One region of the Kribbella sp. VKM Ac-2571 genome, then DNA from elsewhere that is predicted to be linked to it. Evidence: riboswitches for the same ligand, from Rfam matches in the RefSeq annotation. Region 1 holds a riboswitch; the other holds the start of a gene.
What was found. A riboswitch is a leader RNA that binds a small molecule or an ion and turns the genes downstream of it on or off. The one in region 1 is predicted to bind cobalamin.
Positions count from the first base shown of each region.

Region 2: another riboswitch for cobalamin. It lies ahead of EV651_RS43100 (magnesium chelatase subunit D family protein); the one in region 1 lies ahead of EV651_RS09550 (CbtB domain-containing protein).

Region 1 is NZ_SNWS01000003.1:436,794-455,893, forward strand. It holds gene EV651_RS09470 (LysR family transcriptional regulator ArgP) at 1-720, shown strand, start outside; gene EV651_RS09475 (hypothetical protein) at 704-1,543, opposite strand; gene EV651_RS09480 (GNAT family N-acetyltransferase) at 1,540-2,046, opposite strand; gene EV651_RS09485 (calcium:proton antiporter) at 2,112-3,215, shown strand; gene EV651_RS09490 (ankyrin repeat domain-containing protein) at 3,181-4,623, opposite strand; gene EV651_RS09495 (nuclear transport factor 2 family protein) at 4,769-5,128, opposite strand; gene EV651_RS09500 (amidohydrolase family protein) at 5,125-6,162, opposite strand; gene EV651_RS09505 (hypothetical protein) at 6,280-6,714, shown strand; gene EV651_RS09510 (thiol-disulfide oxidoreductase DCC family protein) at 6,726-7,127, shown strand; gene EV651_RS09515 (TetR family transcriptional regulator) at 7,099-7,767, shown strand; gene EV651_RS09520 (DinB family protein) at 7,768-8,277, opposite strand; gene EV651_RS09525 (DEAD/DEAH box helicase) at 8,472-10,151, shown strand; gene EV651_RS09530 (phosphotriesterase) at 10,220-11,131, shown strand; gene EV651_RS09535 (DUF1304 domain-containing protein) at 11,227-11,592, shown strand; gene EV651_RS09540 (MFS transporter) at 11,631-12,995, shown strand; gene EV651_RS09545 (LysE family translocator) at 12,985-13,569, opposite strand; cobalamin riboswitch at 13,843-13,974, shown strand; gene EV651_RS09550 (CbtB domain-containing protein) at 14,011-14,208, shown strand; gene EV651_RS09555 (CbtA family protein) at 14,214-14,954, shown strand; gene EV651_RS09560 (histidine phosphatase family protein) at 14,951-15,499, shown strand; gene EV651_RS09565 (alpha/beta hydrolase) at 15,563-16,672, shown strand; gene EV651_RS09570 (hypothetical protein) at 16,669-17,040, shown strand; gene EV651_RS09575 (hypothetical protein) at 17,096-17,482, shown strand; gene EV651_RS09580 (alpha/beta hydrolase) at 17,549-18,790, shown strand; gene EV651_RS09585 (hypothetical protein) at 18,787-19,100, shown strand, end outside.
Region 2 is NZ_SNWS01000007.1:380,608-393,507, reverse strand. It holds gene bluB (5,6-dimethylbenzimidazole synthase) at 1-143, opposite strand, end outside; gene EV651_RS18495 (cobyrinate a,c-diamide synthase) at 140-1,477, opposite strand; gene cobO (cob(I)yrinic acid a,c-diamide adenosyltransferase) at 1,533-2,147, opposite strand; gene EV651_RS43100 (magnesium chelatase subunit D family protein) at 2,149-4,338, opposite strand; cobalamin riboswitch at 4,407-4,550, opposite strand; gene EV651_RS18480 (3-keto-5-aminohexanoate cleavage protein) at 4,610-5,296, shown strand; gene EV651_RS18475 (HNH endonuclease signature motif containing protein) at 5,450-7,678, shown strand; gene EV651_RS18470 (alpha/beta fold hydrolase) at 8,285-8,536, opposite strand; gene EV651_RS43280 (alpha/beta fold hydrolase) at 8,598-8,741, opposite strand; gene surE (5'/3'-nucleotidase SurE) at 8,979-9,737, opposite strand; gene cobN (cobaltochelatase subunit CobN) at 9,750-12,900, opposite strand, start outside.

The DNA.
Region 1 (19,100 bases):
GCGGCGGGAGCCGCCCTGCTCCGGCTCGCCCGCCAGGTCTCGCTACTCGAACTGGAGGCGATCGCCGCCGTCCGCGGCACTGTCGACGCGCAGCGGATCCCGATCGCGGTGAACGCGGACTCGCTCAACAACTGGTTCCTGCCCGCGATGCTCGATCTCTCCCGGACGCATCAGGCCCGGTTCCTGGTCCATCAGGAGGATGAGGAACACTCGGCGGAGTACCTCCGCAACGGCACGGTCCTGGCGGCGGTGACCGCTGACCCACGACCGGTCCAGGGCTGCCGCGTCGTACGGCTCGGGAAGATGCGGTACCTGCCGCTGGCCACCCCGGAGTACGCCGAACGCTGGCTGGCCGGCAAGCCGCTGCCGGAGGCGCTCGCCGAGGCCCCGATGGTGGTGTTCAACGAGAAGGACGTGCTGCAGCACCGGCTGGTCCGCAAGGTGACCCGGCGGAAGCTGGATCCGCCGTCGCACGCCATCCCGGCGTCGGCGCCGTTCCACGAAGCGGTCCGGATCGGGCTCGGCTGGGGGATGATCGAGGACCAGGTCGCCGGACCCGAGCTCGCCGCGGGCCGTCTCGTGGAAGTTGCTCCGGGCAAGTACATCGACGTACCGCTGTACTGGCAGCACTGGAAGCTCGAGTCTGACGTCCTCGACGCACTCACGGCCGCGGTGCTGCGTGCCGCTGAGGCCGGCCTTCGGGTCAGTCCCAGCGCATAGCCATCGGGTTGTCGGACGGGATCAGGCCGTTGGACATCAGTACGGCGCTCAGGGGACGAACGAGGTCGTGCAACTCGGTGGTCAGCTCGTCGCCCAACGCCCGCCAGCCCTGGTCAGCCAACGAGTCTGTGGTGTCCTCCACCTGCTGCCGCAATGCGCGCCCGCTCTCGGTGAGGCTTCCGTCGGCGTCCAGCAGGCCACGACTTCGCAGGTCGTCCGAGGCCGCCGACCATTCCTCATCGCTCCACCGGCGGTTGAGCTGGAAGATCTCCTTCGACGGTCCGCCCGCCGCGGAAAGCGTCACCAGGGCCTGGCACGGCGTGAGGCCGGCAGCGACGAGCGCCGCGACATGCCCGTCACCCCGCGACTCCCGCAGAATCGTGGTCGCGTGCCAGAGCACCAGATGCGGCTCGTCCGGCCACTCCAATGCCGCGTTGGCCGCCGCGATCGGTCGCCCCGCAACCGGTGCGAGCTCCGCCGCACGCCGCCCCAGCTCGGCCGCCCGCCCGAAATCAGAGTCCGGGAACAACCGGCGTACGGCGTTGTCCACAGCCGTCAGGCGCGCCTCGAGGAGCCGGGCCGGGGTGGCGTAGCTCCACGCGTCCGGAAGTGATCGCGCGACCATCGCCGGGTGGAAGTTGTAGAACACCGCGGCCACGATCTCCGGACCGACCGGGCCGAGAGGCGCGGCGCGGCAGCCGAAGTAGCTCATCCACCCGCCCTTCAGACCGAGCGCGTCGGTCGCCTTCCGCGTCTCGGGGGAGAAGTACGTGATCGCGTGGTAGGGCTCCAGGGCCTTCCACATCCGCCGCGCGCGATTCATGGGAGCGGGCGGTACATCACGTGCAGGCCGACGTACCCGCGCGTCGGGTGGTCGAAGGCTTCCGGGACGGTGCCGGCGATGCGGAAGCCGAGGGACTGCCACAGACGTACGGCGGGTTCGTTGGTCTCGACGACCGCGTTGAACTGGATCGAGCGGAACCCCGATCCGCCGGCCCACGCGATCATGTCCTCGCAGAGCAGGCGGCCGACGCCCCGGCCGCGGGCCTTCCGGTCGACCATGAAGCTCGCGCTGGCCACGTGCGCTCCGGGACCGGGACGGTTCGGGTACATGTTCGCGCTGCCGAGAACGGTGCCGTCGGCATCGACCGCGACGGTGGTCCGCGCGAGCGGCGAGCTGGACGGAGACATCCAGAGCTCGCGGGCCTGCTCCTCGGTGAGGTCGGGGTCGTAGGTGTACGTCTCGCGGGCGGTGACGATTTCGTGGAAGAACGGCCAGATGGCCGGCCAGTCGTCAGCGGTTGCGTTCCTGATTTCAACAGTCATCTTGCGAGAAGCATCACCCGAGATGCGCCGGTTGCCAAGGGGGATTCCCGATAGGCTGTTTGAGGATGACAAACTCCGTGATCCAAGGGCTGCCGCGCTGGACCTTGGCCGTGCCGCCGCTCGCCTTCGTCGTCCTGCTCGGGACCTGGCACCGCGACCTGGGCGCGGTCCTGCTGGTTCTGGTCTGTCTCGGTCTCGGCGCCGCCGTGATCGCCGCCGTGCACCACGCGGAGGTCGTCGCGCACCGTGTCGGTGAGCCGTTCGGCACGCTGATCCTCGCCCTCGCGGTGACGATCATCGAGGTCGCTTTGATCGTCACGCTGATGGCGTCGGGCGGCGACAAGGCCGCGTCGCTGGCCCGCGACACCGTGTTCGCCGCGGTGATGATCACCTGCAACGGGATCCTCGGGATGGCGCTCGTCGTCGGGTCGCTGCGGCACCGCGTGCAGGAGTTCCGGGTGCAGGCGTCGTACTCCGCACTCTCGGTGACGACCGCGCTGGTCACGTTGAGCTTGGTGCTGCCCACGTTCACCACGAGCGCGGAGGGGCCGCGGTTCAGCTCGGCGCAGCTGGCGTTCGCGGGGGTGACGTCGCTGGTGATGTACGGCGTGTTCGTGTTCATCCAGACGATCCGGCACCGGGACTACTTCCTGCCGGTCGCCCCGGACGGTGACGTCGACGAGGACGAGGACCATCACGCGGCCGCGCCGAGCGGGAAGACCGCGTTGCTGAGCCTCGGGCTGCTGTTCGTGTGCCTGATCTCGGTGGTCGGGCTCGCGAAGACCGTGTCACCGAAGCTCGAGTCCGCGGTGGAGTCGGCCGGTGCGCCACTGGCTGTCGTCGGCGTCGTGATCGCGCTGCTCGTGCTGCTGCCGGAGACGGTTGCCGCAGTACGCGCGGCACTGCGGAACCGTCTCCAGACCAGCGTCAACCTGGCGCTCGGCTCAGCGCTCGCCAGCATCGGCCTGACCATCCCCGCGATCGCGGTCGCCTCCATCTGGCTCGACGGACCTCTCATCCTCGGGCTCGGCGGCAAGGAACTGGTGCTGTTCGCACTGACCGTCGTGACCGGCATGTTCACGCTCTCCACGGGCCGGGCGACGTTGCTACAGGGCGCCGTTCACCTCGCGGTGTTCAGTGCGTTCCTGTTCCTTGCGGTAAGCCCTTGAGGTAGTCGATCACCGCTTGCTGGTGATTGTGCTCGGCCCAGCCGAGCGCGTTCCCGTTGTAGTTGGGGTCGCGTACGTCCGGGTCGGCGCCCAGCTCGATCAGTTTCTTGACCGTCTCCAGATGACCGTTGAGCGCGGCCCGGTGGATCGGCGCCGCACCGCCCGAGACCCCGCTCAGGTCGTACCCGAGCCGCTGCAACGGATCCATCGCCTCCGCCCGTCCGACCTCGGCGGCGCGCACGGGCAGATGCGGGGTGCGGGCAACCGCCCGTGCGGCCAGGTCGGCGTCGACGTAGGGCGTCTCGCCGCGCATCGCCGCGGCGTACACCTCATGGATCTCGTCCAGCGGCGCGGCACCTCGAGCGCGGAGCAGTTCTGCGATCTCGATGTGCCCTTGTACGGCGGCCAGTTCGTACGGGCGATGGCCGCCGAACACCGGGTGCCTGGTCCCGACGCCCTCCGGATCGGTGCCTTGGGCAAGTACCAGCTCGGCCCTGTGCAGCAGGCCTGCCCAGGACGCGAAGACCAGTTCGTCCTCGAGCAGTTGCTGCGGGGTCGGGTGTGCGGTCGTCATCCGTTCGTGCCACGGGCCGCCGTCGCCGCGGCCCAATCCGTACTCCAGCAGGAGTTCCAGATGCACGTCGTCGTACGGCGGGGGACAGCCGGGACCGCAGTTGTACATCGTCTGGCTGTCGTTCGGGTCGGCGCCGGCGTCGAGGAGGAGTCGTGCGAGCTCGACGCGGTGCGCGTGCGGTGGCTGATCGCCTTCGCCGCGGCCGAAGACACCGGTGAGGGCGGTGAACGGTGACGGCATGCCCTGCCATAGGTAGCCGGCGTTCGGATCGGCGCCGTTCTCGAGCAGGAGGCGGGCGATCTCGAGCTGGTTCGGTGCGTCGAGGCGGTTGTACGTGAGGTAAAGGAGCGGTCCCCAGCGGTACGGTCCGCCTTCGATGCTCGCCTGCGCGAGGTTCGCCCGTACGCCGTTCAGGTCGCCGGCCACCACCTGGGTGTAGATGTTGCTCTGGGCAATCTCCGGGTAACGCTCCAGGAGCTCGCGCGCGGACTGTTGGCGAGCTGGATCGTCCTGTCCGTAGTGCAAGGTCGCGAGCCGTAGGAACTCGTCGGCGCGTTGTTCGGGAGTATCGAGCGGACCGCCGACGGACTGCCGGTGGGGTGAGCGGCTGTAGCGGTCCACGAGCTCGAGATGCCGCACGATCCGCGGCCAGCTGGGGAATCCGTAGCTGCGCGCGATCACCAGCTGTGCGTCCGCCAGTGTCTTCACCGGATGGAACTCCGCGGCCAGTGCGAGCGCTGCGCTCTCACCGGCGCGGACGCCTTTGAGCAGGGTCTTGGCCTGACCGCGCAGGTGATCGAGATGCGGGTCGTTCGGAAGATTTCGGGTCGGCATCGCCGACCTCCTCTCTACGAGCCTGCTGTCCGCATCGTCAGGCGAGAAAGGAGGTGAACTGGTGCCACACCACAGCGATCGTCCAGGTGGGCTGAGCCCTTCCCGCGGACCGGTGGCACCCTGAAGCGCCTACCGGCAGATTAGCTCAACGCGGCTTCTCCATCCACCATTCGATGAACTCGTAGGCGCGATCCTTCTCCAGCCGGATCACCCAGAGGTTGCTGAACTCGCCCGGCGGATTGGTCAGGTACGTCGTCCAGCCGCGGACGAACGCGACACCGTCGCCGAACCCGAGCACCTCGTACTCGAACGTCGTCTCGCCGGGTGCATCCGCAATCTCGAGCCAAGCCGCCACGATCGCGTCGCGGCCGGTCACCGGCGGTTCGTCCGGCCGCCGGTACCACGCGGCGTCCTCGGTCCAGAGCGCCGCGATCTCCTTGGGATCGTTGCTCTCCCACGCCCTCCGATATCTGTCGACCCAACGGTCGAGGTCCTTCTCCTTCACGAGATCCGCCGATAGTTGAGGACGACTGCCGCCGGAGTCGCCAGTACGCCGGGATGCTCGCGCGGATCCGCTTCGTACGTGACGAGGTTGCCGGCACCGCTCAGCCCCAGAAAGTCCTGCGCGCCGGTCGAGGCCGCGGTGATCGCCTGCTCCACGGTCAGCCCGTGCCGGACGAGCTGGTCGATCTCGGCGGCGACGGTGCCGACCACGTCGGATCCGGTCAGCACGCGGACGCCGTACCGCTCGGCGAGCGGGAGGACCGACGCGAGGTAGGCCGACCGTTCTTCGCGCCTGGCCTTGCTCTCCGGGGTCTCGTCCGGGCTCGGGCTGACCGAGGCGCACAGTGTCGGCGTCCACGCACCGCCCCTCGCTCCGAGCGCCTGCAGGTCCTGCTCGGTGAGCGCCGTACCGTGCTCGACCGAGTCGATGCCGACCCGGATCAGCTCGCTGACATGGTCGGTGTTGACGTGCGCCGCGACGCGGACGTTGCGCGCGTGAGCCAGCTCGACCATCGCCGCGACCACCTCGATGTCGTACGACGGGCTGACCTTGCTGCCGCGGATCGGTCCGTCCGGGCCGACCTCGGGGAAGTCGCCGACCAGTTTCAGCCAGGTGGCGCCGTCGGCGATCTCGGCCTCGACCGCGGTGAGCAGGTCCTCCGGGGCGACCGGCTCGTACGCGTCCGGGAAGTACCGGCCGTTCGGGGCGAGGAACCGGCCGGCCGCGAGGACGAGCGGACGGCCGGGGTCCGCGGTCCGGGCGAGTTCGAGGGTGACCTCGCGGTTGCCGCCGACGTCGCGGACCGCGCTCACTCCGGCGTCGGCGAGCTCCGCGAGGCGCTCGGCGGCGAAGTCCGCGCCGCGCGGGATGGGTCCGTTCGGGCCGGCCGCCAGCGTCAGATGGCAGTGCGAGTCGACCAGACCCGGTACGGCGTACCGCCCGGGAAGCTGCTCGCTCGACGAGTCCTGGCCGAAGGACAGGCGGGCGGTTTCGCCGGACGGAAGAACGGTTCCTTCGAAGACCCAGGTCGTCATGAGGGCAATTCTCGCCCAGGGGAGATCCAGATCACGCCACCTCTTACTTGAACATGTTCAAAAGAGCGGCGTACGGTCGGGACCAAAAGAATTGAACGTGTTCAAGAAGTGGGGATCATGATGGACATGACAGTCACGACGTACCTGGTCTACCTGCTGATCGCCGTGCCGCTGACGATCTGGGTGGCGCGGACGCTGAGCCGGAACGGGCGGATCTTCCTGGTCGACGTGTTCCACGGCAACGCCGAGTTCGCCGACGCGGTGAACCGGTTGCTGGTGGTCGGGTTCTACCTGATCAACCTCGGGTTCGTGACGCTGTTCCTGCGCAGCGGGAGCGCGGTGGTGGACGCGAGCGGGGTGTTCGAGCAGCTCAGCGTGAAGCTCGGGATCGTCATGCTGGTGCTCGGAGTCGTGCACCTGACGAACGTGTGGATCTTCAACAAGATCCGCACCCGCAGCCGGCTCGACAGCATGACCCGGCCGCCGGTGCCGCCGAACGACAACATCCAGCCGCTCACGATGACCGAGCAGGCCGCGCGGTACGGCTACTGAAGATGCGTCAGTTGACAGTTCTGTACGACGCCAATTGCGGAATGTGCCGCCGCTTCAAGGACTGGCTGGCGGCACAGCATCCGGCGCCGGACGGGTACGGCGGGGTGGTGCGTCTGCGGTTCGTCGCGGCGGGTTCGACGGATGCGCGGACGCGCTACCCCGCGCTGGATCATGACGCGACGCTGCGCGACGTGACCGTGGTCGCTGACGACGGGTCCGTGTACGTCGGCGATCGCGCCTGGATCGTGTGTCTGTGGGCCACGGTGGAGCACCGGCACACCGCCGTACGACTGGCGAGCCCGGCGATGCGGCCGGTGGCGCGGGCGATGGTTCAGGCGGCCGCGGGGCTGCGGTGGTTGAGTGGAGGTGATTACGCTGACGGGTGTGACGGACAGTGCGACCGCGAAGGGTGAGCAGACGCGTGAGCTGATCCTGTCGACGGCGTTGCGGTTGTTCCGGGAGCAGGGGTACGGGAAGACCACGATGCGCGCGATCGCCAACGAGGCGGGTGTGTCGGTGGGGAACGCGTACTACTACTACGGTTCCAAGGACCACCTCATGCAGGCGTACTACGACCTGCTGCAGGATCAGCACCGCGAGGCGGTCGAGCCGATTCTCGCGACCGAGAAGGCGTTCGTGCCCCGGTTGGCCGGCGTACTGCGGACCTGGCTGGACGTGTCCGCGCCGTACCACGAGTTCGCCGGCACGTTCTTCAAGACGGCGGCCGATCCGCGGAGCCCGTTGTCGCCGTTCAGCGAGGAATCCCGCCCGGCGCGAGACGCGAGTGTCGAGGTCTTCCGGCGGGTCGTCGATGGTTCGGACCTGAAGCTGGCCGCCGATCTCAAGGCCGAACTGCCCGAACTGCTCTGGCTCCTGCAGATGGGCGTGGTCCTGTTCTGGGTCCACGACCAGTCCGAGGACGTCCGCCGAAGCCGTGCCCTGATCGACCGGGCCGTCCCGCTGGTGGACCGCCTGCTCCGCCTGACCCGCATCCCGGGCGTCCGAGGCGTCACCAACGACATCGTCGGCCTGATCAACTCGATCAAGCCGTAGTTATTCGCCGGTCGCGCCGTCGATGCGTTCGCGGAGTAGGTCGGCGTGGCCGTTGTGGCGGGCGTACTCCTCGATCATGTGGATGTAGAGGTAGCGGAGCGAGTACGGCGCTTCGTAGCCGGGGCGGAGGAATGTGTCGTCCAACGCGTACTTCGCGGCCAGGGTGTCCGAGGTCTTGACGATCTCGCGGAACTCGGCGAGGTCCTGCTCGGCCGCGGCGGGATCGGCGAGGTCGAAGTCACCGTCCGGGTGCTCGGCGGACCAGTGCTTCGGCGGCGAGTCATGGCCCGCCAGCGCGCGATGGAACCAGTACTTCTCGACCTCGCTCAGGTGCCGCACGAGTCCGATCAACGACATACTGGACGGCTCCACGGCGCGCTGGACGAGCTGCTCGCCCGTGAGTCCTGAGAGTTTCCACAGCAGCGTTCCGCGGTGGTAGTCGAGGAATCCCTGCAGTAGTACCCGCTCGTCGGCGACCGTCGGAGGGTCGGCCCGAAACTGTTCCGTCACGGGCAGAACCTACCCGTGTGACGAGCGTCCCGTGAGAAACGGCCCCGTCGTGCCGTAGACTGTTTCCGACGGCCCGCCCAGTTCTGCCTCGGGCCGGTGAGCGCAACTACTGTGCGCCAGCAGTCGACCACCACGCGCCGCGGCCCGAGGGCCGCGCCGGGCAGGACGACCCCCCGAATTTTTGGAGTACCACTATGGCGGCTAGCCGCCTCACGTCTACAACCACGTCCAACCAGTCCGCTCCCCAGTCCGGCAAGTCCGCCGGGCAGTCACGGCCGCGGCGCCGGCGCCGTTCCGGTGCCGCACGCAACCCGCAGTCGCCTGGCACCGAGCCGCAGCTCGAAGTTGTCATCAGCAACGATGACGAGGTGGCCGAAACGGTTGCCCCCGACAACCGCAGCTTCGCGGAGCTCGGCGTACCCGATCGGCTGGTGGCCACGCTGGCCGCCGCCGGCGTGTCGAACCCGTTCCCGATCCAGGCGGCCACGTTGCCGGATTCGCTGGCCGGCAAGGATGTCCTCGGCCGCGGACGGACCGGATCGGGCAAGACCTACGCGTTCGTGCTTCCGGTTCTCGCGCGGCTCGCATCGAGCAGCAGCCAGCGCCGGCCGAACCACCCGCGCGCGCTGATCCTCGCTCCGACCCGTGAGCTCGCGACCCAGATCCAGGCCTCGATCACGCCGCTCGCCGACGCGCTCGGCCTGCGCTCGATGACGATCTTCGGCGGTGTCGGTCACGGCCCGCAGATCACCGGCCTGCGCAAGGGCACCGACATCGTCGTCGCCTGCCCCGGCCGGCTCGAGGACCACGTCCAGGCCGGTCACGCGAAGCTCGGCGCGGTCGAGATCACCGTGCTCGACGAGGCCGACCACATGGCCGACCTCGGGTTCCTGCCCGCCGTACGCCGGATTCTCGAAGCAACGCCCGCCACGGCGCAGCGGCTGCTGTTCTCCGCCACGCTGGACGCCGGCGTCGACGTTCTCGTACGGCGCTTCATGACCGACCCGGTCACGCACAGCGTCGACTCGGCCCGTTCGCCGGTCTCCCAGATGACGCACCACGTCCTGCACGTCCAGCCCGACACCCGGCTCCCCGTCCTCGTCGACCTGACCGCCGCGCCGGGTCGCTCGCTGGTGTTCACCAGGACGAAGTACGGCGCCAAGTCGCTCACCAAGAAGCTGATCGCCCAGGGCGTCCCGGCGGTCGAGCTGCACGGCAACCTGTCGCAGGGCGCCCGCACGCGCAACCTGGAGGCCTTCTCCGACGGTACGGCGAAGACGCTGGTCGCCACCGACATCGCGGCGCGTGGCATCCACGTCGACAACGTGACGCTGGTGATCCACGCTGATCCGCCGATCGAGCACAAGGCGTACCTGCACCGCTCGGGCCGCACCGCCCGCGCCGGCGCCGAGGGCACGGTTGTCACCCTGATGACCGACGACCAGGTTCGCGACGTCCGCGACCTGACCCGCAAGGCCGGCATCGCTCCGACGGTCACCAAGCTCAACGCTGACCACCCGCTGCTCGCCGAGCTGGCTCCGGGCGAACGAACCTTCGTCGAGCCGACGGCCAGGCCGGTCCAGCAAGACCGCGTGTCGGGCGCGAGCGGTAGCGGATCGGGTCGAGGTAGTCGCCGCCGGCGCGCTTCGGGCCCCGCTCAGCAGGCGACTGGCAAGCGGTCAAGCCAGACGGGTTCCGGCCAGGCGACTCGTGCTGCCGGTGGCTCGCGGAGCTCCGGTCGTTCCAAGTCCCGCGCCAACTCGGGCGGCCCAAAGAGCTACAGCACGAGCACTCCGGGATCGGCCGCTCGTCCCGCCGGAGCCGCTGCGTTCTCCGCAGGCTCGCGCGCCGGCAGCTCCCGCCGAGGACGCTGACACATTCAAGGCACCTCTGTCGGGTTACGGTTCCAGTGCTGGTGCCGTGACCTGACAGAGAGGCTCTGATGCGGATCCGTACGGTCCTGAACGACCTCGTGCCGGAAGCGCTTGGCGTGACCGACTCGCACGACCACTTGTTCTTCCGCTCGGCTGCGCTGCCTGGGCAGGAGCTGGACGACGAGGCGGCAGCGGTTGCCGAGGTACGGGCGTTTGCGGACGCGGGCGGCCAGGCGATCGTGCAATGGACTCCGCACGGACTGAACCGGCGGGCCGGTCTCCTGCCCGGAATCTCCACCAGCACAGGCGTTTCGATCGTCGCCGCGACCGGCCTGCACCGGCGCGAGCACTACCCGGACGGGTACGTCGACAAGGTGCAGGATCAGCTGGCCGAGATCTTCGTCCGCGAGCTGACGACCGGCATCGGCGACACTTCGGTCCGCGCCGGGCTGATCAAGGTGGCCGGCGGGTTCCACGTCCTCGACGGACATGCCGAGCTCGTGATGCGGGCAGCGGCCGAGGCCCATCACGCGACCAACGCGCCGATCGCCGTCCACCACGAGCTCGGTTCCGCCGCAGACGCCGTACTCGATCTGCTCGTCGACGAACTCGGCGTACACCCGGCCGCTGTGATCCTCGGGCATCTCAACCGGTTTCCCGACCATCGGGTCCATCTCGAGCTGGCGCAGCGGGGTGCGTGGCTGGCGTTCGACGGGCCGTCGCGGGCCAACAACGCGACCGACCCACGGCTGACCGACTGCCTCGCGGCGCTGATCGACGCGGGGTTCGCGGACCGTCTGCTGCTCGGCGGCGACACCACGACGGCTCGCGCTCGAGCCGCGACCGGCGAGGGGCCGGGGATGCCGTACCTCCTGACGCACCTCAAGCCGCGGATCACGCGGTACTTCGGTGCGGACGTCGCCGACGCCGTGTTCCGGAACAACCCGGCGCGCGCCTTCGCCACGGATTGGCGCGCGTAGCGGTACCTTCCCCGCATGAATGAGCGAAGCGAATTCATCATCCAGCACAGGGCGTCTCGTGCCTCAGCCGCGCCCGCAGCGAAGCGAGGACGTGGATGAGTCTGATCGCGCAGATCTTCGTGGGTGTCGCGGGTGTGTTCCATGTGGTCGTGTTCGCCATGGAGAGCGTGCTGTTCCGGAAGCCGAGTACCTACCGGCGGTTCCTGGTGAAGGACACCGAGGTCGAGACCGCTCGGCCGTGGGCGTTCAACCAGGGCTTCTACAACCTGTTCCTGGCGATCGGTGCGCTCGGCGGGCTGATCTGGGGCGGCGACAAGGGCCACGCGATCGCGCTCTTCGCGTGCGCATGCATGGCCGGCGCGGGCATCGTGCTCCTCGCCTCCGACCGTCGCATGCTCCGTGCCGCCGCCACCCAGGCGGTGCCGCCGATCCTCGCGCTCGTTCTCGCGGCGATTCTCTAGTTGACTTGAAGTGCGCTTGAGCAACGATGGTCGTCGTCATGACCACCGTTGCCGAGCCAACTGTTGAGACAGGCGGCGTCCTTTCACCGCAGTACCGCGCACTGACCGTCGGGATGGTCGCGCTGATCACCCTGGTCGCGTTCGAGTCCCTGGCCGTCGCGACCGCGATGCCGACCGTTGCGCAGGCACTCGACGGCCTCAACCTGTACGCGCTCGCGTTCGGCGGCCCGCTCGCCTCCGGTGTGGTCGCGATGGTGGTCTCCGGCACCTGGAGCGACCTGAAGGGCCCGACCCGTCCGCTCTGGCACGGTACGGCGTGGTTCCTGGCCGGGCTGTTGATCGCGGGCCTGGCGCCGTCGATGGAGATCCTCGTCGCGGGCCGCATCATCCAAGGCTTCGGCTCCGGCCTGCTCACGGTCGCGCTGTACGTCGTCGTGGGCCAGCTGTACCCGGCCCGCCTCAGGCCCCGGATCTTCGCCGCGTTCGCGACCGGCTGGGTCGTACCGTCCCTCGTCGGTCCCGCGATCGCCGGCCTGATCGTCGAGCACTCCAGTTGGCGGCTCGTGTTCCTCGCCGTACCGGCGATCGCGATCCCGGCCGCGCTGGTGATGCGTCCCGGTCTGGCCCGCGGGAGCGTGTACGACGTACGTCCGGGGAAGCTGTGGGACAAGCGGGCGCTGTGGGCAGTCGCGGCCGCGGTTGGGGTCGGGCTGCTGCACTACGGCGGGCAGCAGCGTGGCGTCGTACAGATCGTGCTGCTCGTGATCGGTCTGGCCGGGGTGATCGCGTTCGGGCCGCGGCTGTTGCCGTCCGGGACGTTCGCATTCGGGCGCGGGTTGCCGTCGGTGGTCGCACTGCGCGGGTTGGTGGCGGCGTCCGGGTTCGGCGCCGAGGTGTTCCTGCCGTTGATGCTCACCCGGCAACGCGGCCTGTCGCCGGCGCTCGCCGGTCTCGTGCTGACGGTCAGCGCGCTGAGCTGGTCCGCCGCGTCGTGGTACCGCGGCCGGCCGAACCAGCCGTTCACGCATGCGGTCTTCCTGCAGGCCGGCATGCTCGCGATCCTCGTAGGCATCGTCACGGCAGCGCTGACGCTCAACCCGGACGTGCCGGTGCTGGTGGGCATCCTCGGCTGGAGCCTGACCGGTCTGGGCATGGGGACCGTGTTCCCGACCCTGTCGGTGCTGGTCCTGGAGTACTCCGAACGCGACGAACAAGGCGCCAACAGCTCCGCCCTGCAGCTCAGCGACTCGTTGTCGACCGCAACGATCCTCGCGATCGGCGGATCACTGTTCGCCGCAATGGAACCGCATTCCGCCGTACTGGCGTACTTGGTCGCCTTCGGCCTGCCGGCCCTGCTCGCACTCCTCGGCGTGCCAGCAGGCCGCCGTACCGCTACTCCTTAGAGCCGGTGACCGCAATGCTCGCGCCGAGGCCGATGATCATCAGGCCGCCGGTGCCGCCGACCAGCTCGAGTCGGCGCGGTGAGCGAGCGAACCACTCGCGCGCCGTGCCGGCCACAAACGCCCACACGCTGTCCGAGCAGAGCGCGATCAAGATGAAGATCATTCCGAGCACCAAGATCTGCGCCCAGGCCGGCGCGCCGGCCCCCTTGTCGACGAACTGCGGGAGCACAGCGGCGAAGAACACCGCCGTCTTCGCGTTCGTCACCCCCACCAGGAACCCCTGACGGATGGTCCGCCGGGTAGTGCTCGGCTTCGCCGTACCGCGCATCGCCTCGACCAGCGACTTCCGCGAGCGAAACGCCTGCACCCCGAGATAGATCAGGTACGCCGCCCCGACAAGCTTCACCACGGTCAACGCGATCGCACTCGCCGCGATCAACGTCCCGAGCCCGAGCGACACCGCCCCGAGCAGAATCGCGGCCCCGAGCGTGTTCCCCACCATCGTCAGCACAGCTTCCCGCCGCCCCACCGCCAGCGCCCGCCCGACAATGAACAGCACACTGGGCCCTGGCACAACGATGATGATGAACGCAGTAATCGCAAACGCAACCAGATGATGAGCGGACGGCATCCCCCCAGAGTAGATGCGACGCCGTCGCGCTGCCAGGGGTAATCCGCCGACCAGCAGGTCCGCCGCCCCGCCCACCAACAGGGGGTGTGCATAGGAACGCGGGGCGGTGCACAGGCAATATCCTGTTCAGCGCCCCCGGCGCGCGGGCACGCCCGCATCTACCTCCCGCTGGGTGGGATAGGTCACCGGCGCGCCGTGGTGCGTTGACCGGGGGGTGGGGTGGCACCTACGGTTCGAGGGTCAACCTGCGGTGCCATGAGGGAAGCCGGTGAGAAGCCGGCGCGGCCGCGCCACTGTGATCGAGTTTCGGCTCGTAAGTCAGGACGCTCGGGCACTCGCAGCCTTTCTAAGGGGACGCGCACTTCCCCAGGAGGTTCAGTTCAGATGGCAGCTCCTGCCCAGTCGGTCGCCGTACCGGCGCTTTCTTCCAAGCTTCTCGCCGTCGCGCTGCTCAGCGTCGGCGTGATGCTCCTGCTCGCTTATCTGGTCGGGTTCGACCAGGGTGCGGTGTCCCGGTCCGGGATGTACCTGCACGAGTTGATGCACGACGGTCGCCACCTTCTCGGCGTTCCCTGTCACTAGCGACGATGCGCACCTTCGGATCGCTCCTGGTGCGCGGACTGATCGTCGGACTCTTCGCCGGCCTGCTGGCCGGAACGTTCGCCTACGCAGTGGGCGAGTCGCGCGTCGACGCGGCGATCGCGATCGAAGAGGCCGACAGTCACGCGCACACTCACGCTCATGAAGAAGACCACCACGAGGACCCGCTCGTCAGCCGCGACGGCCAGCGGGCGGGCCTGTTCCTCGCCACCAGCCTGTACGGCGTTGCGCTCGGCGGACTGTTCGCCGTCGCGTTCACACTGCTCCGCCGCAAGCTCCGGACCGGGAACGACGCGTACGCCGCGCTCGGACTCGCCGCGGCGGGGTTCGTCGGCATCGTGCTGGTCCCGTTCCTCAAGTACCCGCCGAATCCGCCCGCGGTCGGTGATCCGGACACGATCACCCGCCGTACGGTCACCTATCTCCTGACCCTGGTGATCGGTCTGCTCGCGGTCTGGGCCGGTGTCGCCCTCTCCCGGTGGGCAGCGCGGTACGGCGAGGTTGCCCGGCTCGCGGGCGGTGTCGTCGGGCTGGTCGTCACCGTGGTGGCGGCGTACCTGATTCTGCCGCGGATCAACGAGGTTCCGGAGACGTTCCCCGCTACGCTGCTGTGGCAGTTCCGGTTCGCCTCGCTCGGTACGCAGGCGACGCTGTGGCTCCTGCTCGGGTTCGGGTACGCGGTCGCGGTGGACCGCCGGCCGATCCGATCGAAGGTGGCTGCCGCTTGACGGCTCTTACAGTGCTCGCGCACGCCCTGACACCCACGTTGCGCGGACTCGTACTCGGTGGTGACGCCGAGCCCGATCCGGCGAGTCTCGAGGCTGCGCGCGAGCTGAAACTGTCTGCCGATGCCGTGTACGCCGGGCCTGAGCGGGCCGCCGTACGCACCGCCGCCGTACTCGGGCACGACCCGGTGGTGGAGCCGGCGCTGCGGGATCGTGAGTACGGCGAGTGGGCAGGACGCGAACTGGAGGAGCTACTCGCGTCCGAGCCAGCGCGAACCCCGGCGTGGCTCGAGCGGCCGCACACCGCCACGCCCGGCGGCGAGACCGAGAACGACGTGCTCGCTCGGGTTGCCGATTGGTTGGGTGATCTCGCGGCGCGGGAGCACGGTTCCACGCTGGCGGTCGTCCATCCGGCGATCGTCCGCGCGATCGTCCTGTACGTCGTCGACGCGCCTGCGGAGTCGCTGCGGCACGTCGACGTACGCCCCCTGGCCACGGTCAACCTCTCGTACCACTCCGGCAACTGGTCGCTGGCCTTCACCCCCTAGGCCTGACAAACTGCGGTTGGCCCGGTTGCACGCCCAGGTGACCGGCTGTCACGGGGAGTCACGATGACTGAGTCCGACCAGCTTGCCGAACGGTTCCGTGCCAACCATGCCGTGCTCGTCGCGGCTCGGGACCGGCTGCAGGCCGCCGAAGACGCCGGTACGGCGAGTGACGAGCAGCGGAAGCGGCTGGACACCGTCAAGGAGCTGCTCACCCCTGTCCCCGCCACCGATGTGGACGCCAAAGGCAACGTTGTCGAGGTCCAACGGCCGCGGCAGTTCCTCGAGGTCGATCCCGAGGGGCAGGGCCGTGCGGTCGAGGTCCTCGGTGATCTCCAGGCGGCGAAGAACATCGCGGTGCTGATCCCCGGGATGGGGAACAGTCTGGACACGTTCCGCGGGCAGTCGGACCGCGGTGATCTGATCAAGCAAGAGGCCGGACCGGGTACGGCGGTTGTCGTGTGGCTCGACTACGACTCACCTCAGGGCCTGGTGCAGGCCGCGAGCAAGGACGCGGCGATCGAGGCCGGACCACGGCTCGCGGCGTTCATGAACGAGGTCGACGAACTGAAGGCCGAGAATGCGGAGGTCACGCTGGTCGCGCATTCGTACGGAACCGACGTGGCCGCGCAGGCGGTGATGGCGGGCGCCCGGCCGAAGCGGCTGGTCATGACGGGCTCGCCGGGGATCGCGAAGTACGTCGACGAGGCCGCCGACTTCGTCCAGCCGCCGACCAGGCTGTACACCGAGCGCGCCCCGGGAGACTACGTCTCGTACACCGAGTGGCACGGACCGGACCCGGCGAACTTCCCGGACGCGATCCGGATGGCGACCAGCGATCCACGGGCGGGCGACGACCCGGTATCGGTCCACTGGCACAACGAGTACTACCGGCCGAACAGTGAGTCGCTGCGCAACATCGGGCGGGTGGTCCGGGGCGACCTGACGTCCGTAACGACCACGAACACCAGCCGATCCGCCGAGACCGAGCTCTTCCTCGGTACGTCGTGGGGCGGCGCGCTGAACGCTGCCGCCGGGGCGGCGTCCAAGGTGTACGACGGAGTTGTGGCCCTCACCAAACCGTCGAAGGAGTCGGCCGGAGCCGCCGCCGGGCAGGCTGCGGCGGGGCGGACGACGAACGGCGCGGGACGGGGCTCGGAAGGGCGGCGGCGATGACGGGCGATCGGGAGTTCCTGCGGAGCGAGTTGCTGGCGGTGGCGGAAGCAGTCGTACCTGATCAGCGGCCGGTTGTGACGCACGACCCCGGGCCGGTGAATCCCGGCGTACTGTTCGACGGGCGCGGGACGGCCACCGTCTGCAGGGTGACCGTCGAGACGGGCGACCCGCGGTCCCCGGACCCGGCGGCCGCCGTCGACGCTGCGGCCGCGGCGTTGCGCGCCCGCGGCTGGACCGCGGACGTCGTACCGCCGGAGAGCGGTCATTATCGGGTCGCAGCCGCCCGCGACGGGTTCGAGGTCGCCGTCCACGCGTGGTCGGCGGACTGGCGGATAACGTTCACCGGGGAGACTCCCGTCGTTTCTTGACCCCGAAACGCGGCGTGTCCTCGCGGGGCTTGGCTGCACGGTGTATCACGGAAGCGTGACCTTGACCGAAGCCCGCAACCACCTCCGCTCGGAACTCCTCGCGGTGGCGGCGACCGTCGTGCCCGACCAGACACCGGCGGTGACCCAGGACGTCGGTCCTGTCGACCAGGGCGCCCTGTCCGACGAGAGCGGTCCGGAGTCGGTCTGCACCATCACCGTCGAGACCGGCGACCCCACCACGACGCCCGACCCCGAGGCACAGATCGGCTTCGCCGCCGAGACCCTCGAGTCCCGCGGCTGGAAGGTCACCATCTCCGAGCCCACCGAGGGCCGCCACGAACTGACCGCCCGCCGCCAGGGCTACGACCTCACCGTCACCGCCAAGACCACCGACTGGCGCCTGACCCTCACCGGCCAGACGCCGTACGTCGACGATCTCTAGGAGGACCTTCACCGTCGCCTACGATGCACCGGCAAGCGTTTGTCCCAGTGTCTCGTGAGGTGAGCGATGTCCGAGGACCTCGATGCGCTGATCCTGCGGGTGCGGGACCTGCCGCACGACCGGGCGGTCGCGGAGGTGGACGCGTTCTTCGGGTCGCTGCCCGCCGAGACGGCGAGGGCGCTGGCGGAGAGCCGGCCTGAGCAGGTCGGACCGCTGGAAGGTGCGCCGCCGGAGCTCCGGTATCGCGCGAACCACCTGATCCTGGTGGCCGCGCACCAGCGACTGCACGCGCTGGTCGAGAGCCGGGACGCGACGCTTGCGCAGCGCCGGCGGCTGGCGACGCTCACCGCGATGCTGCAGCCGGCCGGCAAACGCCTCGACGTCGACGCGGACGGGAACCGTGTCGCGGTCGACGTACCTCGGCAGTTCCTTCTCGTCGATCCCGAGGGACAGGGCCGGATGATCGAGGTCCAGGGCGATCTGAGGAAAGCTCGCAACATCGCCGTACTGGTGCCGGGGATGAACAACGACCTGGAACGCGTGCGTTCTCAGTCGGTGCGGACGAAGGAGATCGGTGAGGAAGCTGGGCCGGGTACGGCGATGGTGGTGTGGCTCGGATATCACGCGCCTCTCGGGTTGACCGAGGGAAGGTCCACCGAGAGTTCCCGTGCGGCTGCGCCGTTGCTGTGCCGGTTCCAGGAAGGGCTCGCGGTGGTCAGCGCGCCGGACGCCAAGGTCACGCTGATCGGGAACAGCTACGGTGCCCAGGTCGTCGGGCGGGCGATGCTCGAAGGAGCTCGCGCTCACCGGTACCTGTTGACCGGCAGTCCCGGTGTCGACCCGGGCATCACCTCTGCGGCGCAGATGACACCTCCTGGCACCGAGCTCTTCGCGGTGGCGCGGTCGCGCGGGGACTACGTGTCGTACGCCGAACAGCACGGGCCGGATCCCGCCTCGTTTCCCGATGTCGTACGGATCGAGACCGACAACCCGCAGGTCCAGATCACCGGGCACGTGAGCTACTTCGACAAGAACAGTGAGTCGATGACCAACGTCGGCCGGATCGTCCGTGGTGATCTGGACGCGGTGACGCTGGCCGCCCGCACCACACCCGAGGAGGAGACCCGCCTGCTCGGCACGTCGTGGTCCGGGCCGTTGCGTACGCTCGGCCAGTCGAAGGCGGCGGTACCGATCTCCAAGGCGTTCGACGGACTCGCGGCGCTGCGTACGGTTGCCTCGACGCCGTCGAGGAAGACCGTCCTCGAAGGCGCCCGGCGCGCACGCACACAGGAAGGACCCGAACGATGACGTTGACCGAGGCTCGCGACCTCCTCCGCGCGGAGCTGCTCGCGGTCGCGGCAGCCGCCGTACCCGGCTACGAAGGCGTGGTCACCCACGACGTGGGCCCGGTGAACCCCGCCGTACTGTCCGACGGGAGCGGTCCGGACACGATCTGCTCGATCACCGTCGAGAACGGCGACCCGTCCGTCACCGACCCGGCAGGCGAACTCGCCGCCGCTGTCGCGGCCCTGACCAGCCGCGGCTGGCGAACCACCGTCGCGCCCGTCGAGAGCGGCCACCACCGAGCCAGCGCCGAACGCGACGGCTTCCAGGTCAC
Region 2 (12,900 bases), on a different contig from region 1:
AGCGCGGGCTCGTTCTCCTTACCGGTGATCGTGACGACCAATCCGACCTCACCCGCGAGCTCATGCAGGGCTGTCGTCACGAGATCCTGCAGTTCCGCGTACGACGTACCGGTGCGGAGCCCGACGCCGACCACCAGGTTCACCGCGCACGCTCGCGGGCGGCAGCGACCAGACGAGCCGGGACGTCCGGTGTGGCGGTCCAATGCAGGTGCAGGTACGACGCGTGGACGTGAGGAAGGGTGATTCCTTCGACGCCGCCGGGGAGATGCCAGGCCGGTTGTACGTCGCCCTCGAGGTCGACCGTAGTGCGGTGGAACTCGTGGCCGCGCACCCGGCGTCCTTCGTCGAAGAACGCGGTGCTGGTCGCCGCAATCGCCGTACGGTAACCGAGTGTGAGGCGGCCGGTCATGCGGGCGGTCGCCGGGAGTACACCGGTCATCGGGTGACCGTCGAGCTCGCGGCAGAGGTACAGCAGGCCGGCACATTCGGCGATCACGGGGACACCGTCGGCGACCGCAGCGGCCACTTGTTTGCGCAGCTCGACGTTCGCGGAGAGCGCCTCGGCATGCAGCTCCGGGAAGCCCCCGCCGAGGTAGAGCGCAGCGGTTGCCTCGGGCAACGGATCGACGAGCGGGTCGAAGGTGACGACCTCCGCTCCGGCGGCAGTGAGCAGCTCGGTCGTCTCCGTGTAGTGGAACGAAAACACCGGCCCCGCCGCAACAGCCACTACCGATCGCATTCCCACATCTGCAGTCGGCTCGGGTGCCCATGGGGTGGCTTGGTGGGATGGGGCTGAGTGGGCGGCGGCTACTACCGCCTGTAGGTCTACGCCTTGGCGGACCAGTTCTGCGGCAGCGTCCACGGCTTGTTCGGCTTGGGTGTGTTGTTCGTTGGCGGGAATCAGGCCGAGGTGGCGGCTGGGGACTGTCAGGCGGGTGTCGCGGCGGAGGACACCCAGGACCGGTACGCCGGTCGGCGCGACCCCGGCTCGTACTTCGGCCTCGTGGCGGTCCGACCCCACCTTGTTCAAGATCACCCCGACGATGCGGATCTCGGTGTCGAAGGCAACGAAACCCTGGACCACGGCGCCGACGCTCCGGCCCGCCGCCGAGGCGTCGACGACCAGCACCACAGGTGCCTTCAGCAACTTCGCGACGTGAGCCGTCGAGGAGAAACCCTCCGTCCCGAGCGCACCGTCGTACAGCCCCATCACGCCCTCGACCACGGCCAGGTCCGCACCCTCGGAGCCGTGCTCGAACAGGGGACCTACCAGTTCCTCCCCCGACAGCATCGGATCGAGGTTCCGCCCCGGCCGCCCGGTCGCGACCGCGTGGAACCCGGGATCGATGTAGTCCGGCCCCACCTTGAACCCGGCGACCACATGCCCGGCCCGCCGCAACGCCGCCATCAACCCAACGGCAACGGTGGTCTTCCCCGCCCCGGACGCCGGCGCCGCAACCACCACCCGCGGAATCATCGCGACTCCCCCACTCCGCGCGGGCTCGCCGCCACCCCACGCAGGCTCGGTCGGGTTACCACTCGATGCCCTTCTGGCCCTTCTGGCCGGCGTCCATCGGGTGCTTGAGCTTCGTCATCTGGGTGGCGAGGTCGGCGGCCTCGAGGAGCTTCGGATGGGCATCGCGTCCGGTGATCACGACGTACTGGTGTCCGGGACGGTTGACGAGCGTGTCGACGACCTCGTCCACGTCGACCCAGCCCCACTTCATCGGATACGTGAACTCGTCGAGCACGTACAGGTCATGGGTCTCGGCGGCCAGCCGGCGCTGGATCTCCCGCCACCCCTCGACCGCGTCGGCAGCGTGGTCCTCCTCGGTGCCCGCCTTGCGGGACCAACTCCAGCCCTCGCCCATCTTGTGCCACTCGACCGGCCCGCCCTCACCGGTCGATTCGTGCAGCCGGCCGAGCGCCTTGAACGCGCTCTCCTCGCCGACCTTCCACTTCGCGCTCTTCACGAACTGGAAGACCCCGAGGTTCCAGCCCTGGTTCCAGGCCCGCAGCGCCATCCCGAACGCCGCCGTCGACTTCCCCTTCATCTCGCCGGTGTGCACCATCAGCAGCGGACGGTTGCGACGCTGGCGGGTGGTCAGGCCGTCCTCCGGCACGGTGACCGGCTGTCCCTTCGGCATCTCAGGCCGCCTTCCGTTCGGTGACCGTCCGAATGAGGTTGCCTGCGGCAACGTCTCCGAGGTCGAGGTACTCCGCTCCGAGGTCCGCGGCGAGCTCCGCCGAAAGTCCGAGACGGATGCCGCGGCGCGGCTCGCAATCCACCACGACGGTCGCGATCCCACGCTGCGCCAGCCATCCGGCGGCCTGGCGGGCGCGGGCGAACGCGTTCTCGCCGTGGGTCGCGCGGCCGTCGGTCACGAGCACGAGGAGCGGGCGCCGGCGCGGATCGCGGATCGCGGCGATCCGCAGTACCTCGCCCGCCTGCAGCAGCCCTTCGGCGAGCGGCGTACGTCCACCGGTCGGGAGGGATTCGAGCCGTCGTACGGCGGTCTCCACGCTGCCCGTCGGCGGCAACGCGACCGTCGCGCCGGCGCCGGCGAACGTCACGAGGCCCACCGTGTCGCGGCGCTGGTACGCGTCGAGGAGGAGCGAGACGATCGCCGTCTTCACCTCACCCATCCGCTTCTTCGTCCCCATCGAACCGGAGGCGTCGACGCAGAACAGCACGAGGTTCCCCTCACGCCCTTCCCGCACAGCAAGCCGCACGTCGTCCGCCCGCACTACCAGACCCGGACCGGTCCGCCCGCGAACTTTCTGGTACGGCGCTGCGTTGCGCATCGTCCCCAGCAGATGCGGCCGCCCGGCCTCCCGTCCGACCCGGCCGCGATCCCCCACTACACGCCCCACCTCGGTGATCGCCCGCGACCGCCGCCCCGCGACGCCGGCACCCGCCACCTGAACACTCAGCAGCCGGGCCTCGTACGGCGCAGAACTCCCGACCACCTCACCACTCGGCGTGGCGCCTGATCGGTCCGACTCGGTCGTCTTGTCCTCCGAGCTCTTGGGGTGCCCACCTGCCTCGGACGGGCTGTGAGCGGTGGTCGGATCCGCCGTGTCGGTTCCGGCGTGCTGTGCATCGGCAGGCTGAGCGCCCGTGTCCCTCGGCTCGTCCGATTTGTCCGATCCGTCCGCGCCCTCCGCGTCCCCCGCGCCGTCTGCTCGACTGGGGTCGGCCGCCTCGTTCCCGTCCGATCCGCCCGACCCGTCCGATCCGCCGGAGCCGCCAGGGCCGCCTGGACCCGGGTCGTCGTCGGGGTCTTCGGGTGGCGTGCTGTTCCTGATCGCTTCTTCGAGTTGCTGGTCGTCGAGGCCGGGAGCGTCGAAGGGGTTCCGGCGGCGGCGGTGCGGGAGGGCGAGTTTGGCCGCGGCCCGCACATCGTCGACCTCGACGACCGTACGGCCGGACCAGGCTGCGTGGGCGACCGCCGTACGGGCCGTGACCAGGTCGGCGCGCATCCCGTCGACGTCGAACGACGCGCAGATCTCCGCGATCTGGCGCAGCGCCGCGTCGGTCAGGATCACCTCGGTCAACAGATCGCGCGCCTTGACGATGCGTTCGGCGAGTTCCCGCTGCGCACCGTCGTACCGGGCAACGAAGCTCTCCGGGTCCGCCTCGTACGTGAGCCGCGCGCGCATCACCTCCACGCGGACGGCGGGATCGCGGCTGGCGACCACGTCGACCGTCAGCCCGAACCGGTCGAGGAGCTGCGGCCGGAGCTCGCCCTCCTCGGGGTTCATCGTGCCGACGAGCACGAACCGCGCCGGGTGAGTCACCGACACACCGTCCCGCTCGACGCTTGCACGCCCCATCGCGGCGGCGTCGAGGAGCACGTCGACCAGGTGGTCGTGGAGCAGGTTGACCTCGTCGACGTACAGCAACCCGCGATGCGCCGCGGCGAGCAGACCAGGCTCGTACGCCGTGACGCCCTCCGCGAGCGCCTTCTCCAGATGCAACGACCCGAGCACCCGATCCTCGGTCGCCCCCACCGGCAACTCCACCAACCGCGCAGCACGCACACCCCGCTCGCCGACACATTCCTCGCCCACATGCGGGCCCTCCGGGCAGGTCGGGTCCGGGTGGTCGGGATCGCAGGAGAAGCGGCAACCGGGCACGACGTCGACCGGCGGCAGGATCTCGGTGAGGGCGCGGACGGCGGTCGACTTCGCCGTACCCTTCTCGCCGCGGATCAGCACGCCGCCGATCGCCGGCGAGATCGTCGCCAGGATCAGCGCGAGCTGGAGATCGTCCATCCCGACGATCGCGGTGAACGGGAACGAGTTCGACGGTCCGCTGAATGACGGAGCCCGCATCGGCGGTGGTCCCTTTCGTCGAGCGGGTGTCCACGCCCGCTACGGCCGGTACGCCGGCCCACGATGATCGCGAGCCCGCGGACGGCGGCAGATGTCCTGGCTTCCGGGCCACGTCGATCTCCATGGCTCCCGGTCACAGTGGCGGGACCGCCCCGGACTCCCAGCACGCTGGTCACCGGTGTTCCTCCACAGCCGTCGGCCCGATCATGACACATCCGCCCGCACCACAACGCACCCCGGTCACGTGGGCCTCACCACGTACCGTGTGCCCATGATCAAGGCCGGCCTCAACGGCGACCGCACGCGGGCGGACCACCCGGGCGTGCCGATCACGCCCGACGAACTCGGCCGGGACGCCGCCGCAGCCGTGTCCGCCGGAGCTGACGCGCTGCACATCCACCCTCGCGGCGCGAGCGGGCTCGAGACCCTTGTGTACGCCGACGTGCAGGCAGCGGTGGCCGCCGTACGACGGGACTGTCCCGGTGTGCCCGTAGGCGTGTCGACGCGGGAAGGCATCGTCCCGGATCTGGACGAGCGACTCGGGTTGATCGCCGCGTGGGAGCCGACAGCGGACTTCGCGAGCGTCAACTTCCACGAGAAAGGCGCCGAACGCGTCGCGGACCTTCTTCTGTCGAAAGGCATCGGCGTGGAGGCCGGGCTGTTCACCTCCGACGCAGCACGGAAGTACCTCACATGGGGCGGCCCCGTGGTCCGCGTACTCGTCGAGGCGATCCCGTGCATCTCCCCCGGCCCGGACGGTATCTCCGCGGCCCGCGCCGTACTGGATCTGCTCCCACCCACCGACACACTGGTGCACGGCGAGAACGAGTGGGCCTGGCCGGTACTGCGTTGGGCCCAGTCGGAGGGGCACAACATCCGAGCCGGCCTGGAAGACATGCTCACAACCCCCGAAGGCCAACCAGCGCAGTCAACCGCGGACCTACTGCGCTACGTGTAAGTAGTCCGCGCCGTCTTGCGAACCGATCTCGACATCTGACGCCGTGTATCGCCCGACCTCAGGGCGGCGAAGGCCCTTCGCTCACACCGGAATCGCGACACGTCGGTGGCGTCGTGATTTGTCTCAATCGAACAGGTGTTCTAATGTAGGTTCATGACGGCGGTGGTGATGGCACAGCTTCCCGGCGAGCAGGCACTCGCCGGGGCCGAGGCTGCGTGGGCGCTGGTGCCGCCGGATGACTTGCCCGACCCCGCGGATCCATGTCCTCCGCGCTATCTGGGCGAGGAGGACTGGTACGACGACCTGCCGCCGATGTCGCGGGTGGACGGGCTGGAGTGGGAACTGTGGGCCGGGGTCGAGCAGGACGAGGCCGAACGCGAGATGCTGCGCCTGAAAGCACCCGCCTGGGTCTTCCTGCCACCCGGCGCCGAACTCGCCGCTGCGCTGGAGGAGTTGCGACCACAGTGCGAGTCACCGATCGCGCTGATCGAGGCCATGAAGGCCGCAGCCCGCATGGAAGCCTGGGCCGCGGCCATCAAGACCTCCGCGATGGCCTCATTCCACCGCCAACGCAAAGCCCAAGCCACCGAGATCCCCCGCCCCACCCAGATCGACTCCTCCGGCCGGCCGATCGACCCCGAACGCTCCTGGGCCGCCGAGATCGGCGCCGCGCTACGGCTGTCCACCAACACCGCAGCCCGCCACATCGACACCGCCTTGCATCTGACCGGCACCCTGACCGCGACCCACACCGCGCTGCGCTGCGGCGCCCTCACCTGGTCCAAGGCCCTCGCGATCTCCGAGGCCACCCGCGACCTCCCCGACACCGCCGCCCAAGCCGTCGAGGCACACGTACTGCGCCGCGCCCCCGGCCAAACCCACGCCAACCTGAACGCATCCCTGCGCCGCCAGGTCGCCAAACACACCACCCAGGACGCCGCGGAGCGACACCGCACCGCGGTCGCGGAGCGCACCTGCAAAATCGTCCCGCTCACCGACGGCATGGCCGGCCTGTGGGTCGTCCACACCGCCGACAAGATCCAGCAAATGTGGGTCGTCATCCAAGCCATGGCCGACCTCACCAAACGAACAACACCCACCACCAAGCCCGGCCAGGCAAGCAACGAGACGCCACCCACCCAGCCCGCCGGTGAGCCCAGCACCGCAGGCACCGACACGCCTCCCCCGCACCCCAGCAGCACAACCACGCCGCAAAACACCGCGGACACCCCCAGCACCCCAGACACCGACGCGCCGGCCTCCCACCACGCCAGCACGACCGCCCCGCAGAACACCGCGGACACCCCCGGCACCCCAAGCGCTGCCAGTACCCCGGGCACTGCCAGCGCCTCGGGCAACGCCAGCATCTCGGGCAACGGCAACAGCGCGGACAACACCGCCGTCGCCGATCCGCAAAGTGATCGCCGCTTGGTGGAGTTCGACGACGCGTCCCCGGGCGCTCGCAACTCCAGCGCTACAACCGACGCCGCCGCCGGAGCTCGGACGACCAAGACCAACGCCAGCGCCAGCGCTGACGCTGCCGGGGCTGATGCTGCCGGGGCTGATGCTGCCGGGGCTGATGCTGCCGGGGCTGACGCCCCGGGGGCTGGCGATGTCACCGGCAGGGTCCAGTCCGGAGCGGGCTTCTCCGGTGGATCGGCCGAGAAGGAGTCTGGTCAGCGGACAAAGGACGAGCGGAACATCGAGCAACGCCGAGCCGACGTAGTAGCCGACGTGTTCGAACACATGCTGCACAACGGCCTCGACTGGCTCGGCCGCCGACTACCCGACCAACACCGCCGACGACCCCACATCGAGATCCTCATCCCCATCACCACCCTCCTCGGCGTGGACAACGACCCCTGCGAACTCACCGGCTACGGACCCATCCCCGCCCCAATGGCCCGCCGCATCGCACGCGACGGCACCTGGCGACGACTCCTCACCGACCCCACCAACGGCACCATCCTCGAAGCCTCCACCACCCGCCACAACCCCGGCACCATCGTCACCGAGACACTCCTCGCCCGACACCCCGTCTGCGCCTGGCCCGGCTGCAACCGCACCTCACGCCAATGCGACCGCGACCACGCCACACCCTTCAAACAATCCGGCCACACAAACCTCACCGGGCTAGCGCCCTACTGCGAATACCACCACGTCATCAAAGACACCCCAGGATGGGGCTGGAAAACCACCACACACCCCGACGGCTCCATCACCCTCACCACCCCCACCGGCCACCGCTACACCACCGTCCCACCAGCCCGCGGCCCGATCGTCCAAAACCACAACGAGAACCACGACGAGAACCACGACGATCAGCGACCCCGGATCCATCCACCAACAAGACTGCCGTCGGAGGACCCACCACCGTTCTGACCGACAGCCTGTCTCGCCGTCAACGTCTCCAGACCCCGTCCACGTGGAAAGCTCCCGGCTAGCAACTGCCCCATCGCGACCCCAGCCGCGGCTCGATCGCTGCGCCCCTGCCCGCCCCCTGCCCGCCCCCTGCCCAGTCTCTGCTCAGTCGCTGCCCGATCCCGGCCCGATCCCGGCCCGGTGGCTGCCCGATCCCGGCCCGGTCGCTGCCCGATCCCGGCCCGATCCCGGCCCGGTGGCTGCCCGATCCCGGCCCGGTCGCTGCCCGATCCCGGCCCGATCCCGGCCCGGGCGATGCCCGATCCCGACCCGATCCCGACCCGATCCCGGCCCGGTCGCTGCTCGATCCCGGCTCAGTCGCTGCCCGGTCGCTGTTCGGTCGTGGTCGGTCGTGGTCGGTCGTGGTCGGTCGTGGTCGGCCGGCTTCTCAGGACCTGAGCGGATAGGCATCACGCTGGGCTCCACCGGTCGTGCCAATCGATCTGCTGTCCGACGACCAGCACGGTTGTCACGATGCAGAACGCAGCACGGTGATGTCGAGCTGCTTGGAGGCCGCTGGAGGCTGAGCTGACCGAGCCGCGGCGACATCTCAGTGTTCGCGGCCTGTCAGCGCGAGTCCTTAGTGGTCTCCTGCTGGTGTCGGGTTTGGCCGTGGGGGGTGACGTGTTGATTGACGAAGTTGCGCACCAGATCGGCGTACTGCTTCGGCTCTTCGAAGTGGGGGAAGTGGCCGGAGTGAGTGAAGGTGACGACTTGGCAGGTCGGAACGGTGTTGCGGTAGGTCTCAACCGAGACCGGGTCCATGGCGAGGTCGACGATGCCCTCGATGCCCTCGATCAGCAGGGTCGGCCGCGGCATCAGTGCCAACCGACCGAGCCAAGGACAGCTCCTGGAACGGTCGCCGAGACCGAATGGCAGCTCATAGGTCTTGTCCTCCGCCGTCAGCCGGCGGTCGGGCGTCGAAGTCCCAGAACGGGCAGTCGGAGATGACCGCGCCGACCGCCGAAGGATGCCGGATCGCGTACTCGACCGCGTAGTTGCCGCCGGCCGAGTGCCCGAGGATCGCTCAGCGCTCGATCCCGAGCCGTTCGCGCAGCTCCTCGAAGTCGGCCGGCAGCACGTCCAGATCGATGCGCTCACCCGGCGGCAACGGAGAGCGCAAGCTGGTCCGGTGCGATTACCCGCAGGGAGCGCCCCAACAATTCGTCCTGACACCGCTGCCAGTGGTAACCGCCGCCGTGGCCGTGGATGAACAACAGCGGTGGCGCGTCCGCCGGGCCGTGCTCGGCGACGGACCCGTTTATCGCATCAGGCGCTTCGCCAGGGCTGTGGCGGCGGCGTCGTCCCGGACCTCGCGGATGCCGACGATCGGCGTGACCGTTGCGAAGCCCTCGGCGAGGAGGGCCTCGTCGGTGCCTGGGACCGCGGCGGCTTGCGGGGTGCGCTCCACGGCGATCATCGGCTCACCCGACGGAGCGGTCGTGGCGACGAGACGGGTACGCCGGTTCACCGCCAGTGACGCGTGCCGTACGCCGGCCAGCTGGTCCAGCGGACGATCCGGAACGTTGATCGTCAGCACCGTCCCGCCCGGCTCGCCGGCGATCCACCCGAGCGCGTCGCCCGCGACGGTCGCCGCGGTCGCCCAGTGCAACGGGTCCTCCGCGTCGAGGCTGACGGCAACCGCCGATGTACCTGTCTCGGCCGCTGTCAGCGCCGCCGCGACGGTGCCCGAGTGGAAGATCGACACACCGATGTTCAGCCCCCGGTTGATCCCGGACAGCACCAGATCCGGCGGCGCACCGAACGCGCCGGCCTGCGCCATCGTCACCGCGATGGCCGGGGTGCCCTCGATCCCGACGAACGTCACGCCGTTCTCCACGTCGGACGCGGTCCGGATCGGCCGGTTGACGATCCCGGCCCGCGCGGAGCCGACACCGCTCTCGTCGATCATCGGAGCGACCACGAGTACGTCGTACCCGAGCTGGGCGATCGCCGGCGCGAGCGCCCGGATGCCTGGCGCTCGGTAACCGTCGTCATTGGTGATCAGCACTCGGGGCATGCATCTACCCAATCAGCCGCGGTCCTCGATGTCACCCTCCGTCTCAAGGACTGCGTTCCGCAGCGTCTCCAGCGCCTCGGCCGACGGCTCCGCCCACAGCCCGCGCTGCGCCGCCTCCAGCAGCCGTTCCGCGATCCCGTGCCGTGCCCACGGGTTCGACTTGCGGAAGAACTCGGCCATCTCCGGATCGGCGACGTACTCCGTGGTCAGCGACTCGTACATCCAGTCGTCGACGACGCCCGCGGTCGCGTCGTACCCGAACAGGTAGTCCACGGTCGCGGCCATCTCGAATGCGCCCTTGTACCCGTGCCGCCGCATCGCCGCCATCCACCGCGGGTTCACCACCCGCGCACGGAAGACCCGCTTCGCCTCCTCGTCCAAGGTCCGGGTGCGAACCTGTGCGGGTGCGGCGGAGTCGCCGACGTACGCCTTCGGGTTGGCGCCGGTGAGGTGCCGCACCATCGCGATCATGCCGCCGTGGTACTGGAAGTAGTCGTCGGAGTCCATGATGTCGTGCTCGCGGGTGTCCGCGTTCTTCGCCGCGACCTGGATCCGGGCGTACGCGCGTTCCATCGAGCCGCGGGCCTCGGCGCCGTCGAGGTCCTTGCCGTACGCGTACCCGCCCCACACGGCGTACACCTCCGCCAGCTCGGCGTCGGTACGCCAGTTCCGCGCGTCGACGAGCGGCAGCAGACCGGCGCCGTACGAACCGGGCTTGGAGCCGAACACGCGAGCCGTCGACTGCCTGAGATCATTGCCCGCAGCAACGTCTGCCTGCACATGCGCGCGCAAGTAGTTGCTCGCAGCATCCTCATCCAGGGAGGCCGCCGTCCGCACCGCCTCGTCCAGCAGCGCGACGACATGCGGGAACGCGTCCCGGAAGAAGCCGGAGATCCGGATCGTCACGTCGATCCGCGGCCGGCCGAGTTCCTCCAGACCGACCACTTCGAAGGTGGTGACGCGTCGTGAGGCCTCGTCCCAGACCGGGCGGCAGCCGAGCAGCCAGAGCACTTCGGCGAGGTCGTCGCCCTGCGTCCGCATGGCTGATGTACCCCAGACGGTGAGGCCGACGGATCGCGGCCACTCGCCGGTCTCTGCCCGGTGCCGCGCCAGCAGCGAGTCGGCGAGTGCGACGCCGACGTCCCAGGCGTTGCGGCTCGGGATCGCCTTCGGGTCGACCGCGTAGAAGTTGCGGCCGGTCGGCAGCACGTTCACCAGCCCGCGAGTCGGCGAGCCGGACGGTCCAGCCTCGACGAACCGCCCGTCCAACGCCCGCAGGACGTTCGTCAGCTCGTCGCCCGTGCGTGCGAGCCGCGGGACGACTTCGGTTGCCGCGAACGTGAGCGACGCCTCGACCTGCTCGGACGCGCGGCCCAGAACCTCGCCGACCACCACCGGGACCTTCGTCACGTCCCAGCTCAGCGTCTCCATCCCGACCACGAGCTTGCGCGCAACCGCTTCCAGCAGATCGACCCCGTCCGCGCCACTGACCGCCGGCAGATCGGCCAGCGTCGCGAGGTCGGCGAGGTCGGCGGCTGCACCGGGGTTGGCAAGCAGTTCGGCCTCGTCCACCCCGAACGTATCACCCAGCGCCGCCCGCAGCCCCGGGATCGAGTACGAACCGCCCCACAGTTGCCGAGCACGCAGTACGGCGAGCACCAGGTTGACCCGCGCCTCACCCTCCGGCGCCCCGCCCAGCACATGCAGCCCGTCGCGGATCTGCACGTCCTTGATCTCGCACAGATACCCGTCGAGATGCAGCACGAACTCGTCGAACTCCTCGTCGTCCGGCTTCTCGGAAGTGTGCAGGTCGTGGTGCAACTGCGCCGCCTGGATCAGCGTCCAGATCTGCGCGCGCAGCGTCGGCACTTTCTCCGGGTCGAGCGCCGACACGGTCGCGTACTCGTCGAGCAGATACTCCAGCTTCGCCATGTCGCCGTATGTCTCGGCCCGCGCCATCGGCGGCACCAGGTGGTCGACGATCGTCGCGTGCGCCCGCCGCTTCGCCTGCGTCCCCTCGCCGGGATCGTTGACGATGAACGGGTACACCATCGGCAGGTTCCCGAGCACGGCGTCGGGCGCGCAGCCGGCCGCCATCCCGATCCCCTTGCCCGGCAGCCATTCCAGCGTGCCGTGCTTCCCGAGATGTACGACGGCCTGCGCACCGAACCCGCCCTCGTCAGGTGACGCCTCGAGCCAGCGGTAGGCCGCCAGGTAGTGGTGCGAGGGGGCCATGTCCGGGTCGTGGTAGATCGCGACCGGGTTCTCGCCGAAGCCACGCGGCGGCTGGATCATCAGCACCACGTTCCCGAACCGCAGCGCGGCGAGCGCGATCGCCGGCTCGTCACCGGACGTGTCGACGTACAACTCCCCCGGCGCCTCGCCCCACGCCCCGGTCATTGCCTCCTGCAACGACTCCGGAACCCGCCCGAACCAGGTGGCGTACGTGGACAGCGGCACCTTGGCGACCGCGTTGGCCAACTGCTCGTCCGTCAGCCAGTCGACGTCGTGCCCGCCGGCCGCGATCAACCGGTGAATCAACCCGTCCGCACCGTCCGCCCCCTGCAGCTCGCTCAGATCGAGGTCGCCCAGGTCGTAGCCGGCGTCCTTCAACTGCCCGAGCAGCACGACCGCCGACGCCGGCGTGTCCAGCCCGACCGCGTTCCCGATCCGCGCGTGTTTGGTCGGGTACGACGACAGCACCAGCGCGATCCGCTTCTCGGCCGGCGGAACGTGCCGCAGCCGGGCATGCGCGACCGCGATCCCGGCCAGCCGCGCGCACCGCTCCGCATCCGGCGCATAACGCGCCAGACCGTCGGCGTCGTACGCCTTGAACGAGAACGGGATCGTGATCAGCCGACCGTCGAACTCCGGAATCGCCACCTGCGTCGCAGCGTCCAACGGGCTGACGGCGGCGTCGCTGTCCAGCCACTGCTCGCGGGTCGAGGTGAGCGCGAGGCCCTGGATCAACGGGATGTCAAGCGACGCCAGCGCGCCCGCGTCCCACGCATCATCCGCACCGCCCGCGCTCGCGTTCGCCGCCACCGCACCACCCGCGGCGAGGAGCGTGGTGACCAGTACGTCGCACTTCCGCAGCAGATCGAAGAGCTCGACGTTCTCGGCCGGGTCGAGCCCACGAAGCGTCCCGCAGTACACCGGGAGT